One region of the Sphingobium sp. WCS2017Hpa-17 genome, then DNA from elsewhere that is predicted to be linked to it. Evidence: riboswitches for the same ligand, from Rfam matches in the RefSeq annotation. Region 1 holds a riboswitch; the other holds the start of a gene.
What was found. A riboswitch is a leader RNA that binds a small molecule or an ion and turns the genes downstream of it on or off. The one in region 1 is predicted to bind cobalamin.
Positions count from the first base shown of each region.

Region 2: another riboswitch for cobalamin. It lies ahead of RQH62_RS01720 (TonB-dependent receptor domain-containing protein); the one in region 1 lies ahead of RQH62_RS05220 (DUF1852 domain-containing protein).

Region 1 is NZ_JAVTIV010000002.1:187,519-195,122, forward strand. Features, by position in the region: gene RQH62_RS05210 (TonB-dependent receptor) at 1-1,389, shown strand, start outside; gene RQH62_RS05215 (aminotransferase class V-fold PLP-dependent enzyme) at 1,407-2,663, shown strand; cobalamin riboswitch at 2,799-3,021, shown strand; gene RQH62_RS05220 (DUF1852 domain-containing protein) at 3,403-4,398, shown strand; gene RQH62_RS05225 (methionine synthase) at 4,425-5,453, shown strand; gene acnD (Fe/S-dependent 2-methylisocitrate dehydratase AcnD) at 5,887-7,604, shown strand, end outside.
Region 2 is NZ_JAVTIV010000001.1:376,432-384,035, reverse strand. Features, by position in the region: gene RQH62_RS01740 (penicillin-binding protein activator) at 1-281, shown strand, start outside; gene RQH62_RS01735 (ABC transporter ATP-binding protein) at 309-1,085, opposite strand; gene RQH62_RS01730 (iron ABC transporter permease) at 1,079-2,077, opposite strand; gene RQH62_RS01725 (ABC transporter substrate-binding protein) at 2,116-2,928, shown strand; gene RQH62_RS01720 (TonB-dependent receptor domain-containing protein) at 2,945-4,801, opposite strand; cobalamin riboswitch at 4,969-5,180, opposite strand; gene fdhD (formate dehydrogenase accessory sulfurtransferase FdhD) at 5,248-6,045, opposite strand; gene RQH62_RS01710 (formate dehydrogenase subunit delta) at 6,077-6,382, opposite strand; gene fdhF (formate dehydrogenase subunit alpha) at 6,392-7,604, opposite strand, start outside.

The sequences.
Region 1 (7,604 bases):
GATTATCAGGCCGACGCCGGCCTGCGTGGCGCGATCAGCGATCGCTTTACCTATGATGTTAGCGCGTCTTCCGGGCGCAGCCGCATCAATTACAATATGCAGGAATCGCTCAATGCGTCGATGGGGCCGGACAGCCCCACCAGCTTCTATCTGGGGCGCCTACGCCAGAGCGAGTTCAACCTGAATGCCGATTTCGTCTATCGTCTGCCGCTGGGGCTGGTCGAGCCGGCGAACATCGCCTTCGGCGCCGAACGCCGCAAGGAAAGCTACGGCATCCGTCCGGGTGATCCGGCCTCCTATGCGATCGGTGCGGGTGCCGCGACCGGGCTTGCCCCCAACAGCAACGGCTTCCCCGGTTTCAGCCCGCTCAATGCCGGTGAATGGTCACAGACCAGCTATGCCGGCTATGTCGATGTCGAAGTGCGTCCGATCGAGGCGGTGACGCTGGGCGCGGCCGGTCGCTACGAAGATTTCTCGGCCTTTGGCAATACCTTCAACTACAAGCTGTCGGCCCGGTTCGAGCCGGTGAAGGGCGTGGCCCTGCGTGGCACCTACTCCACCGGCTTCCGCGCCCCGACCCCGGCACAGCTCAACGCGGTCAACACCAGCCAGGGGCTGGACACGACCACGATGCAGATCTTCAACACCGGCCGCCTGTCGCCCAGCGATCCGATCGCGATCGCTCTGGGTGCCAAGCCGCTGACTCCGGAAAAGTCGCGCACCATCACGGCGGGCCTGACGTTCCAGTCGGATTTCGGCCTGACCGGCAGCATCGATCTCTATCAGATCAAGCTGCGGGATCGCTTCGGCCAGTCGCGCACCTTCGCCGTGCCGTCGACATTGCCCAATCCGCAGCGCTTCACCTCCGTCACCTATTTCACCAACGACTTCGACACTCGCACGCGCGGCATCGATGTGGTGCTGGCCTACACGAAACAGGTGGGGCCGGGCACGGCCGACATCAGTCTGGCCTACAATTACAATCAGACCAAGGTGACGAGCGGTACGTCGGCGGCGATCGCCAACGAGAGCCAGCGCATCGTCTTCGAGGAGCGGCTGCCCAAGCATAATGGTACCGCCTCGCTCGGCTATACGCTGGGCAAGTTCGGCCTACAGGGCCGGGCGCGCTACTACGGCGCCTGGACCGATGTCAGCGGCAATGCCACCGGCGACCTGTTCCAGCGCTTCGGATCGATGATATTGTTTGACCTGTCGGCCAGCGTGCAGGTCACGCCCAATATCTCGATCCGGGGCGGCGCAGAAAATATCTTCAACAGCTATCCTGACGAGGCGACCAACCAGGCGGTGCGCGGTCTGATCTATTCGCGCAACGCGCCCTATGACACGGATGGCGGCCAATATTATGTCCGCTTGGGCCTGACCTTTTGATCGGCTAGACACGGGACATGGATATCAGCCGCAGGCAGATGATGATCGGGGCGGCAGCCGTGCCGGTTGCAGGGCGAGCCGCCGCCCTGCCGACCGGTCCGGCCAAGCCCGACGATGAACATTATTGGGCCGGCATCGCCGCCCAATATGATGTCACCCGCGACGTCATTCAGCTGGAAAATGGCAATTGGGGCATGATGGCCCGGTCCGTGCTGGAACGCTATGAGGCGGCAGTGCGCCGGGTCAATCGCGAGACCAGCTATTATGCCCGGCGCGGCCTGACCCCCGACCTGATTGCCGTGCGCGATCGGGTCGCGGCAAAGATGGGCGTCGCGCCGCAGGAAATCGCCTTCACTCGCAATGCGACCGAGGCGCTGAAGGCGCTGATCGGCGGCTATAACCGGCTGCGGCCCGGCGACGCTGTCCTTCATGCCGATCTCGATTATGACAGCATGCAGGCATGTTTCGATACGCTCAGGCATAGTCGGGGCGTAGATGTGGTGCGGATCGCGCTGCCCGAACCAGCTACATATCAGGGACTGATCGACGCCTATGAGGCGGCGTTGAAGGCCAATCCGAAAATCCGCCTGATCCTGCTCACTCATCTGAGCCATCGCACGGGTCTGGTCATTCCGGTGAAGGAGATCGTAGCGATGGCGCGTGCGCGCGGTGTCGATGCGATCGTCGATGCGGCGCATAGCTGGGGCCAGCTGGATTTTCGGTCGGCCGACCTCGACGCGGATTTTATCGGTTTCAACCTGCATAAATGGTGGGGCGCGCCGCTGGGCGTAGGCGTGATCTATATCCGCAAGGACAAAATAGATTTTATCGACCCGGATAGTGCCAACAGCCCGCCCTTGCCCGCCACGACTTATTCGCGGGTACATACTGGCACGGTCGATTTCGCAGCTCAGTTGACGGTGCCGGCCGCACTCGATTTCCAGGATGCAATCGGCGACGCTGCCCGCGCGGCACGGCTGCGCCATCTTCGCGACTTGTGGGCGGAGAAATTACGCGGGACGAAAGGGCTGGAGATATTGACGCCGGCTGATCCGCGACTGCACGGCGGTATCACCTCCTTCCGCCTGGTTGGGCGCAGCACTGTGCAGGATAATATGGCGATCGCCAAAAGGCTGCTCGATGAACATCGAATCTTTACAGTGCATCGGGACGGGCCAGCCCAAGGTGCCTGTGTGCGCGTCACGCCAGCCTTGTTCAATAGTGCTTCAGATATTGCTGCATTGGAAAAAGCCATCCGCTCGATACTGGCCTGATCGGTGAATCAGGCGAATCCTGGCAAGACCGATCCTGTTCATTCCCGCACATATCGGGCCTGAGAAGCCGTTATTCCGCAGCAAGAGCCATATAAAGATTTCTTTATATGGCTCTTGACAGGGGGAGTGGGATGTGTTGAAAGACACCGTCAAGGTTCCCCGCTTCAGGCATGACGGCGGGGCTAAGACGGGAAGCCGGTGGTGCCTTCAGGGGCAGAGTCCGGCGCTGCCCCCGCAACTGTAAGCGGCGAGTGGCGGTTCCATTGTGTGTCACTGAGCTTCGCACAAGGCTTGGGAAGACCGGAACCACCGCGATGACCCGCAAGTCAGGAGACCTGCCTTCGGCGTCATAACGTTCCTCGGACGGGGGTTCCTCCGGTGGATCGCGCTCGAAGCGTGGCCCGTAGTCTATGTGCCGTCCGGGCCACTCAGGCCTTGCGCGTTCTTCCTTCGATCCTTCCGCCCGGCCAAAGCAGGTGATCGGTCGATGTTTGCAATCCTATCCCGTTCCTTCGCCCATCAACGAATGCGTCCGCGCGCCGTGTCGTCGGGCTGAGCCCGGCCTGACGCGGCGCGCCGCAGATTCCACACCGATTCCCAATCTCAACAACGGACGGCACTTGCGCCGGACCGAAGGACGCCTCGCATGCCCGCAACCCGCACCAGCCTCACCCTCCCACATTTTGCCTCCGACGCGCCGCTGTCGTCCGAGATCAGCCGGCCTTCAGGAAAATCCACCATGACAGAAGACGATCTCACATTCGCCGTCAGTAGCATTCGCTTTGACGAGAATTATCGTCCCTCTGATAACACGCGCATCACGACGAACTTCGCTAACCTGGCCAGAGGCGAACATCGTCAGGAAAACCTGCGTAACGCTGTCAATATGATCAACAACCGCTTCAACGACCTGGCGAACTGGGACAATCCGGAGGGAGATCGCTACAGCGTCCAACTCGATATCATTTCAGTCGAGATGCACATTGCCACCGGCGCCCGCGACTCCTTCCCGATGATCGAGATTCTCAGGACGAGCATCCTCGACCGGAAAACCGATACGCGTATTGACGGCATCGTCGGGAATAACTTCTCCTCCTATGTGCGTGATTATGACTTCAGTGTGCTATTGGCAGAACACAACAAAGGACGGGCCGCCTTCGCTACGCCGGACGGTTTTGGCGATCTGCACGGCAATTTGTTCCGGCATTTCCTGACTTCGTCTGCGTACAAGGAAAATTTCAGGAAGCCTCCCGTCATCTGTCTGAGTGTATCGAGCAGCAAGACCTATCATCGCACGGAAAACCGCCATCCCATATTAGGGATCGAATATCGGCAGAGTGAATATTCTTCGACCGACGAGTATTTCGGCAAGATGGGCCTGAAGGCACGTTATTTCATGCCATGCGGCAGCGTGGCACCGATGGCCTTCTACTTCATTGGCGACCTGCTGAGCGATTACACCAACCTCGAGCTCATCGGGACCATCAGCACGATGGAATCGTTCCAGAGGATCTACCGACCGGAAATCTACAACGCCAATTCGGCGGCAGGGAAATGCTTCCGGCCCAGCCTGAGCCATCAGGACTTTTCGTCCACTCGGATCGTCTACGACCGCGAAGAGCGCAGCCGTCTCGCCATCGAGCAGGGCAAGTTCGCGCAAGAGCATTTCATCAAGCCGTATCAGGCCGATCTGGACCGATGGTCCGCGAGCTTCAGTTCCAGCCACACCCTTTGATAAGACAGAACACAAGGTCATCCATCATGAAAAGACTGTTGCCCACTTCGACCGCCGGCAGCCTGCCCAAACCCTCCTGGCTTGCAGAGCCCGAGAAACTCTGGTCGCCCTGGAGGCTGGAAGGCGAGGAACTGACCGCCGGCAAGCAGGATGCCCTGCGCCTCGCCGTGGACGATCAGCGGCAGGCAGGCATCGACATCGTCGGCGATGGCGAACAGACCCGCCAGCATTTCGTCACGACGTTCATCGAACATCTGAGCGGTGTCGATTTCGAGAAGCGCGAAACCGTGAGAATCCGCAATCGCTACGATGCCAGCGTGCCGACCGTGGTGGGCGCGGTTGCGCGCCCGAAGCCGATCTTTGTCGAGGATGCCGGGTATCTGCGGGCGCAGACCGATCAGCCGATCAAGTGGACGCTGCCGGGTCCGATGACGATGATCGACACGCTCTACGACGCCCATTACCGCAGCCGCGAGAAACTCGCCTGGGAATTCGCCACGATCCTCAATCAGGAGGCCAGGGAGTTGGAGGCGGCGGGCGTCGACATCATCCAGTTCGACGAACCCGCCTTCAACGTCTTCTTCGAAGAGGCCAACGACTGGGGGATCGCCACGCTGGAGAGGGCCATCGAAGGGCTGAAATGCGAAACGGCCGTCCACATTTGTTACGGGTATGGCATCAAGGCGAATACGGACTGGAAGAAGACCCTGGGATCGGAATGGCGGCAATATGAGCAGACCTTCCCCAATCTTCAGAAGTCGAAGATCGATATCATCTCGCTGGAATGCCACCACTCCCGCGTGCCGCTTGACCTCATAGAACTTATCCGCGGCAAGAAGGTGATGGTCGGGGCGATTGACGTTGCAAGCGACACCATCGAGACGCCAGAAGAGGTGGCGGATACCCTGCGCAAGGCTTTGCAGTTTGTGGATGCGGACAAGCTCTACCCTTCCACCAATTGCGGCATGGCTCCGTTGTCCCGTAATGTGGCCTGGGGCAAGTTGAAAGCACTGGGCGCTGGTGCGCAGATCGTCAGAGAAGAACTCATCGCCTGACGCTTCGCTGGCGCATACGCCGCGCATGCTGGCACACCTGCGAGGGCCTGTCCTGGGGGCGGGCCCTTTGGCGTATGGCCCACACCGAATTCGTAACATTCGCAGGTTTGCAGCGAAGGCCTTCGCAACCCTCCTTCCATCTGGCTCGCGCAGGGCAGTTCGTCGAACTGCACACATATGTGGTTCGAAAATACTCGTCGCTGGCGGTCGAGGTGTAGATGACCGCCGAGGGCCTCGTTAGCGTCTAACGCTCCGAGGCGGGAAAGGCCGTTTCGAGATGGTCTGCGTGGACGATCACGGCAAATCCCGGCCCATCCGCTAATGCGCAGCCGTGACCTGTATTCGCTAAGTTCGCAAATTTGCAGAAATTCGTCCGCAAGTCTTCGCCAATTCAGCCATTTTCATCACCGGCAACGTTGCCGATAACAGGGCTATGAACGACGCCTATCGCAAGCCTTTTCCCGGAAGCACCGTCGACTATTTCGACACCCGCGCTGCCATCGATGCCATTCGCTCTGGCGCTTACGACGGCCTTCCTTACGTCTCTCGCGTGCTGGCCGAGCAGTTGGTGCGCCGCTGCGACCCTGCGCTGCTGACTGATGCGCTGACCCAAATCGTCGATCGCAAGCGCGTTCTCGACTTTCCTTGGTATCCGGCGCGTGTGGTATGTCATGACATCCTGGGTCAGACCGCGCTGGTCGATCTCGCGGGCCTTCGCGATGCGATCGCCGATCAAGGTGGGGATCCGGCCAGGGTCAATCCGGTAGTGCCGACGCAACTGATCGTCGACCATTCGCTCGCGGTGGAATATGGCGGCTTCGATCCGGCTGCCTTCGACAAGAATCGCGCGGTCGAGGATCGCCGCAACGAGGACCGCTTCCACTTCATCGAATGGACCAAAAGCGCCTTCGAGAACGTCGATGTTATCCCGGCTGGCAACGGCATCATGCACCAGATCAATCTGGAGAAGATGTCGCCTGTCATCCAGGTGCGCGACGGCGTGGCTTTCCCGGACACCTGTGTCGGCACAGACAGCCATACGCCGCATATCGACGCGCTGGGCGTCATCGCCATTGGCGTCGGCGGGCTGGAGGCTGAAACGGTGATGCTCGGTCGCGCTTCGATGATGCGTCTGCCCGATATCGTCGGCGTACGCCTTACCGGTTGTCGCAAGCCGGGAATCACCGCCACTGACATCGTTCTCGCCATCACCGAATTCCTGCGCAAGGAACGGGTCGTTGGTGCCTGGATCGAGTTCTTCGGGGAAGGCGCCGAAAGCCTCTCCGTCGGCGACCGCGCGACGATCTCCAACATGTGCCCGGAATATGGCGCCACCGCTGCGATGTTCCATATCGACAGCCAGACGATCGGCTATCTGCTGCTCACCGGCCGCGATCCCGATCATGTCCGTCTGGTCGAGGACTATGCGAAGCTGACCGGCCTGTGGGCCGACGATCTTCGCAATGCCCAATATGAGCGAGTGCTGGAGTTCGACCTTTCGACCGTCGTACGCAACATGGCCGGGCCTTCCAATCCGCACCGCCGCCTGCCGACCTCGGCGCTGGAAAAGCGCGGCATCGCCGTCGATCTCGGCAAGGCGGTCGAACAGGAGCGCAAAGGGCTGCTTCCCGATGGCGCCGTCATTATCGCCGCGATCACCAGTTGTACCAACACGTCCAACCCGCGCAATGTCGTGGCGGCGGGTCTGGTCGCGAAGAAGGCTAATGCGCTGGGCCTCATCCGCAAGCCGTGGGTGAAAAGTTCTTTCGCGCCGGGATCGAAGGTAGCACGGCTCTATCTGGAAAAATCCGGCCTGCTGCCTGAATTGGAGAAGCTGGGCTTTGGCATTGTCGCCTTTGCCTGCACCACCTGCAACGGCATGTCCGGCGCGCTCGATCCGGCGATCCAGAACGAGATTGTCGAACGTGATCTCTACACCACCGCCGTGCTTTCGGGGAATCGCAACTTCGACGGGCGCATCCATCCCTACGCCAGGCAGGCGTTCCTTGCATCGCCACCACTGGTGGTCGCCTATGCGATCGCAGGCACCATGCGCTTCGATATCGAGAATGACGTCCTGGGTGTGGTGGACGGCAGGGACATCCGACTCGCCGACCTGTGGCCCACCGACGAGGAGATTGATATGATCGT
Region 2 (7,604 bases), on a different contig from region 1:
AGCTCGCCAACAAATATCGCGCCCGCTACGGCAGCGCGCCCTTCCGCCTGTCCTCGCTCGGCTATGACTCGGTGCTGCTGACGGTCCGCATCGCGCAGGACTGGAAGCCCGGCACACCCTTCCCGGCGGCCCGCCTGCGCGATGCCGGCGGTTTCTCCGGCATCGACGGCGCCTTCCGCTTCAACCGCGCGGGTGTTGCCGAACGCGCGCTGGAAGTCGGCGAAGTCGGCGCCGGCGCCATCAGCGTGATCGACCCGGCCCCGCGCAGCTTCGGCGAGTAAGACTATCTTCCCCCGCAAGGGGGAGGATCAGCGAACCCGCCCCATCGGCAGGATCAGCGGCACATCCCCGTTCCGCTCGATCCGCGCGGTCACGCCATAGACGCGCGCCAGCATGTCGGGCGTCAGCACATCCATCGGCGCGCCGTCAGCCACCAGCGCGCCACCGTCCATCAGCAGCAGCCGGTCGCAATAGCGCGCCGCCATGCTGAGATCGTGCAACACCGTCACCACCAATGCCCCGCCCCGTGCCTCGGTCCGCAGCAGGTCCATCACGTCGATCTGATGCCCCGGATCGAGCGCAGCGAGCGGCTCGTCGGCGATCAGCGCCCGTGCACCCACCGCCAGCGCCCGCGCCAGCAGCACCCGCGCCCGTTCTCCGCCGGACAATTCGGTCGCGACCCGGCCCTTCAGGTGCAGCACATCGGCCCGCGCCATCGCCGCCTCGACCAAGGCCTCATCCTCCGCCGACAGGCGCGACAGCGGCCCCAGATGCGGCAACCGCCCCAGCGCGACCAGCCGCTCGACACCCAGCGGCCAGTGCAGCGTCTGGCCCTGCGGCAGATAGGCGACCGACCGCGCGATCGTCTGCCGGTCCAGCCCGACGATATCGCGCCCATCGATCCGCACCTGCCCAGCCTCCGGCTTCGCCAGCCCCAGCAGCGCCCGGATCAACGTCGACTTGCCCGCGCCATTGGGGCCGATCACACCCACCAGCGTCCCCGGCGTCATCGTCACGCTAACGTCCCGTACCGCTGCATGGCGCCCCAGCCGCACCGACAGCCCGTCCGCAACGATCGTCACCATAGCCGCCGCTCCCGCATCAGATGGACAAGAAAGACCGGCACGCCCAGCAAGGCCGTCACCACCCCCAGCTTGAGTTCATTGGTGGTCGGGATCAGCCGCACACCGACATCCGCCAGCGTCAGCAACGCCGCCCCGCCCAGCAGCGACGGCAACAGCACGGCCGATGGCGACCGGTCGGTCAGCGGCCGGACCAGATGCGGCACGATCAGGCCGACAAAGCCGATCGCGCCCGACACCGCCACCGCGCCGCCCACGCCGATCGCCACGCCCAGCATCATCCGCACCCGCGCCGCGGTCAGGTTCACGCCCAGCGCCTGCGCGCCTTCCTCCCCCAACGTCAGCGCATCCAGCGTCCGCCCGTCCGCGACCAGCAAGGCCACCCCCACCGCCACGCAGGGCAGCGCGATCCAGACATGGCCATAGCTGCGATTTTCCAGGCTCCCCATCAGCCAGCTCATAATCTCCATCGCGGCGAAGGGATTGGGCGACAGGTTGAGCGCCAGGCTGGTCCCCGCCGTCGTCAACGTCGCCATGGCGATCCCCGCCAGGATCAGCGTCAGCGGGCTTTCCGCCGATCCCGACAGCAGGAACAGGATCAGGATGGCGGCCATTCCCGCCGCGATCGCCAGCGCAGGCAGCGCCAGCGGATGCAGTTCCGCCAGCCCGAAATAGAGCGCGCACACCGCGCCCAGCGCCGCTGCATTGGACGCGCCCAGCACGCCCGGCTCAGCCAGCGGATTGCGCAGATAGCCCTGCAACGCTGCGCCGCCCACCCCCAGCATCGCGCCGACGATCAGGCCCAGCAGCATACGCGGCAGCCGCAGGTCCAGGATGATGGCCCGCGCCACAGCATCGCCGCCGCCCGTCAGCACCGCGCCGATTCGCGCCGGGCTGATCGGCACCGCGCCTAGCAGGATGGAGGCAAAGGCCGCAGCGGCCACCAGCAGCGACAGGCCGGGAATCAATAAGGAATGATAACGGCGCGCGCTCATGGCTTGCCTCCTTGCCTGCGCTTGATAAGGCGATGGGGATGATCGGCAGGATGATGTTCGCGGCGCTCGGCGCCTTCGCGCTGACCGGCGCGGCCGCACCTACGCAACATCCTCGGCGCATCGTGTCGCTCAACGTCTGCGCCGATCAATATCTGCTCGCTCTGGCCGATCCGGGGCAGGTCGCCGCGCTCAGCAGCAACGCCCGCGACCCGTCCCTGTCGGCGGCGGCGGACAAGGTGCGCGGCCTGCGCACGCTGCGCCGCCCTTCGGAGGAAGTGCTGGCGATCCAGCCGGACCTGATCCTGGGCTTCCCGATCGGCGAGAATAAGGTCGCTGGAGTTCCACCGGGCAACTGGCGCACGCTCGGCCTGGCCAGCGCGGAAAGCTATGGCGCTATCCTCGACCAGATCCGGCAGGTCGCGCGCGCCATCGGTCATGTCGATCGGGGAGAGGCGCTGATCGCGCGCATGAACCGCGACCTCGCCACTCTGCCGCGCTCCACGCGCGCTGGCGTCGCGGCCTATTATCAGCGGCGCGGCTATATGACCGGCACCGGCACGCTGATCGACGATCTCATGCACCGCGCCGGTCTCACCAATCTCGCCGCCCGGCTCGGCAAGCCCGCGTTGGCGCAGGTATCGCTGGAGGAAATGGTCGCCGCCCGCCCCGACTGGCTGATCGTGGAAAGCGCGACCGACCGGGTGGTCGATCAGGGCACGGAGATGCTGCACCATCCCGCGCTGCGCACCATCCCGCGCATCAGCCTGCCGCAAAGCTGGACCGTCTGCGGCGGCCCCGCCTATGTGCAGGCGGCAAAGGCCATCACGGCGCGCCTGAACGCGCCGCGCTGACCCCGGCCAGCAGTCCTCAGAAGCGAACACGCACGCCGCCATAGGCAGCGCGACCATAGGTGCCATAACCATAGGCCGTCTGGTAATTCTCATCGGTCAGATTGTCGACGCGACCATAGACTTCCAGATGTTCGCCCACAGGGAAGGACGCGCGCACGCCGGCCAGCGCATAGCCGTCGAGCCGGCGGGTGTTCGCTGCATTGTCGAAACTGTCGCCGACCATCGTGATGGTCGCACCGGTGGACAGGCCGAACGGCCAGACATAGTCGGCCGACACGCTCACCGCATCGGCGGCACGGCGGGCCAGACGGTTGCCGAAATTGGCCGATCCGGCCGACCGGTCGCGCGCATCGACATAGCTGTAGGCGGCGGTCACGGTCAGCGCATCCACCGGCTTCAGCGCGATCGACGCTTCCACGCCCTTGGCGCGGGTGCGGTCGATATTATTGTATCGGCCGAACGGCGGCAACGAAGCATCATAATTGATCTGATCAGTCGTATCGCGCCGGAAAGCCGTAACCGACAATGTGGCCCGCCCATCGTCCAGCATCTGGTCAAAGCCAATATCATAGCTTTTCGACCGCTCTGGACGCAGCGCTGCATTGCCATAGTCACTGTACAACTGGAACAGCGACGGCGCCTTGAATCCCTCGCCATAGCTCAGCCGCACATTGGTCGCGCCGCCATTGGGCGAATAATTGGCGTTGGCGCCGACGGTGGTCGCGCCACCGAACTGGCTATGATCGTCATGGCGCAGACCGCCGGTAACGGCGAGGCCGGTGAAGGGCTTCACGATCGCCAGCGCATAGACGCTGTCGATGTTGATCTTCACGCTCGTCGTGCTAAAGGCGTCGTAATAATCATAGTCCGGCCGCTCATGCTCGTAACCGAAGACCAGCTTGGCCTGATCGACCGGCGCATAGACGCCTTCATATTCGAAGCGCAAATTGGTGCCGCTATAGCCATAATCGACCGCCGCGCCGCGCGCCGAATAATAGTCGCGATCGTTACGCATCCAGGTGACGGCCGCCCGATTGGTCAGCTTGCCATCCAGCAGCGCCAGATTGATACCGGCATAGCCGACATATTGGTCGGAAATCGCGACTTCGGGCGTATCGGCCAGCACATAGGTCGGCGCGGGGAAGCCATCCACGTCCAGATCTGCATGGATATAGTAACCGCGCAGGTCGAGGCTCAAATTATCCGAGAAGGTCAGCTTCAACCGAGCGTTCGCGGCAATATTCTCAGTACCGTCCCGCTCCGTGCCATTGGCCGCCGACGAGATGCCATCGGTGCGGAAATAGGCCGCGCCGATGCCGCCCGACGCGATGCCGGCGGTGCCGGACACGTCCGCCTTGGCGCTGAACGTATCGCTATAGCCATATTCGGCCGAAGCATTGGCGCCGAAGCCCTCGGCCGGCACGCCGGTCATGATGTTGACCACGCCGCCGATCGCCTGGCTGCCATGCACCACCGAGTTGGACCCGCGCAGCACCTCGATCCGGCGGATATTGCCGGTCAGCAGCGGTCCGAAATCATACCCGTCGCCAATGCCGCTGGGATCGTTGACCTTCACCCCATCGATCAGCACCAGCGTCTGCGTCGTTTCCGCGCCGCGCAGCGACACGCCTGTCTGCGCGCCGACGGTGCCGTTGCGGTTGAACCGCACGCCCGGCGTCGTCGCCAGCAGGTCGACCACGTCGATCGCCTGCCGCGTCCTGATCGTGTCCGCGTCGATGATCGTGATCGCCTGTCCGACCTCGTCACGCGACTGCTCGATGCCAGCAGCGGTCACAACGATCTCGTCATCCGTCTGCGCAAAGGCGGAATTCGCGGCCATCAAAGCCACGAGCGAAAGTCCATATTTCAACATTTATTGCCCCTACAGCGTCAAAGCGACGTCGGCAGGGGCGTCCGCCCGAAAGCGGTCGGGTGTTGGAGGGATGACGCCATATCCCGTCCGCAGCCCGATGCGGCCCCGGCCGCATGGCGTCGCTCGACGGAAAAACCACCGTGCCCCGACCATCCCCTGGACCAAAGCAAAAGCGACCAAGCGCCGGCCGGTCTCCTGGCTCGCGGGTCACAGCATGATGCACACCTTCCCGGATTGCTCCAGTGGCTGCCCTTTTGGGGCCAGTGCATCGCGCTATCCGCTTACAGTTGCAGGGACAGCCGTGGATTAAGGCGCTTGTGACGCCCGCACCACATTCCCGATTAACCCGTTTCCGGGCACCGGCGCGATCATGTTGCAGGAAAGCCAAGCCTCCCCACGCCGCGCGCCATAAGGGAAAGCGGGGACGCTGCCAAGCGGGCGCCGGTTTAGATCCTGCCGCTGTGTCCCCGTTGCAACAGCGCGTCGGATCGCGCCAGCACGACCAGCGGCAATCCCGCCGCCTCGGCCCGTTCCGCCGCCAGTCGGGTCGGCGCGGAGATAGTGACCAGCAGCGGGCAATCGGCCAGCACCGCCTTCTCCACCAGTTCATAGGAGCAACGCGAAGACAGCAGCGCAAAACCGCCGTCCCAGTCCGCACCCATCCGCGCCATCGCCCCGATCAGCTTATCGAACGCATTGTGCCGCCCGACATCCTCCCGCGCCAGCCGGATCGCGCCGTCCGCGCCGACCCAGGCCGCCGCATGCGCCGCGCCGGTCGCGCCATTCAACGGCTGATGTTCGCGTAAGCCATCCAGCGCGCGGAATATGGCCGCCCGGTCCGCCCGCGACGTTGCGGTCACATGCGGCAAAGGCCGGATCGCCTGCTCCAGATTCTCGATCCCGCACAGCCCGCAGGAGGAATCCGACGCGCGATACCGCACCCGCTCCAGCAGCCCATCGGTGCGATGCGGCGGCAATGTCGCGCGGGCGATGATCCCTGCGCCCGTATCATGCACATCGACGTCCAGCAGCGCATCGTCCCGGCCGACCAGCCGTTCGGCCAGGCTGAATCCCTGTACCAGATCGCCGATATCGGTCGGCGTCGCCATCAGCACGGCATAGCCCGCGCCATTATATTCGATCGCGACCGGCACTTCCTGCGCCAGCGGCCGATCGACCACCTGCGTCGCGCCATCGGGCGTCAGGCGATCGAATGTCAGGGGGCTGGCGGCGGCATCATCCATGATCACGGCCTAGCGGCAGACGGCATCCCGCTCAACCAGCGTCGCAATGCCCCGCCTCATCCACCGCATTGAACTGCGCCGCATCGACATCGGGGGCCGGCCTGCCCTGCGCCATCCGGGCCACGGCGGCGGCAACCATCGGCGAAAGCCGTTCAGGCTGCTCCTTCGCCATGGCGACAATCTGTGCCTTCATCCGCGGATCCCAGAAGCGGGTCAGATGTTCGGCGAGCGCTTCCGTCGCCTTCTCTTCGCCCATCATCGCCATGTTGCGGGCGATCTGGTGCGCCATATAGACGAGCCGGTCCGTGGTGGACATGGCATGACTGTCCTCACTCATATGCCCCGCCTATTCCGCCGCTTCCAGTGGCGCGATGCGGCGACTATTGCGCGCCTGCTGCGCATAATCCTGTTGCCAGTCGCTCGGACCGTTGGACGCCATCACCTGCACCGCTGTCACCTTATATTCGGGGCAATTGGTGGCCCAGTCCGAATAGTCGGTGGTGATGACATTGGCCTGCGTTTCGGGATGGTGGAAGGTCGTATAGACCACGCCCGGCGCCACCCTTTCGGTCACCAGCACCCGCAGCGTCGTCTCTCCCGCCCGGCTGCGCAGCGTCACCCAGTCGCCATCCTTCAGGCCCCGGTTGTCGGCATCGCTCGGGTGCATTTCCAGCCGGTCCTCCGGATGCCAGGCAGTATTGGCCGTCCGCCGCGTCTGCGCGCCGACATTATAATGGGACAATATACGCCCGGTGGTCAGGAGCAACGGGAAGCGCGGCCCGGTCTTCTCGTCGGTCGGCACATAGTCGGTGACGACGAATTTGCCCTTCCCCCGGACGAAGCCGTCAATGTGCATGGTCGGCGTGCCGTCCGGCGCGGCGTCATTGGCCGGCCATTGCAGCGATCCTTCCGCCTCCAGCCGGTCATAATGCACGCCGGCAAAGGTCGGCGTGAGCGCCGCAATCTCATCCATGATCTGCGACGGATGGCTATAATGCCAGTCCAGCCCCATGGCCTGCGCCACCAGCTGCACGATCTCCCAGTCCGCATAGCCATTGAGCGGCGCCATCACCTTGCGCACGCGCTGGATGCGCCGCTCGGCATTGGTGAAGGTGCCATCCTTCTCCAGAAAGGTCGATCCGGGCAGGAAGATATGCGCATAATTCGCGGTTTCGTTGAGGAACAGATCCTGCACCACCACGCATTCCATCGCCGCCAGCCCCGCCGCGACATGGTGCGTATTGGGGTCGGACTGGAGAATATCCTCACCCTGCACGAACAGCCCCTTGAACGTGCCATCGGTCGCGGCGTCCAGCATATTGGGGATGCGCAGCCCCGGTTCCGCGTCCAGCGCAACGCCCCATGTCCGCTCGAACAGCCCGCGCGTGACATCGTCCGACACATGGCGATAACCGCTGAACTCATGCGGGAAGCTGCCCATGTCGCAGGCACCCTGCACATTATTCTGCCCCCGCAGCGGGTTCACGCCCACGCCTTCGCGCCCGACATTGCCTGTCGCCATCGCGAGGTTGGCGATGGCCATGACGGTCGAGGAGCCT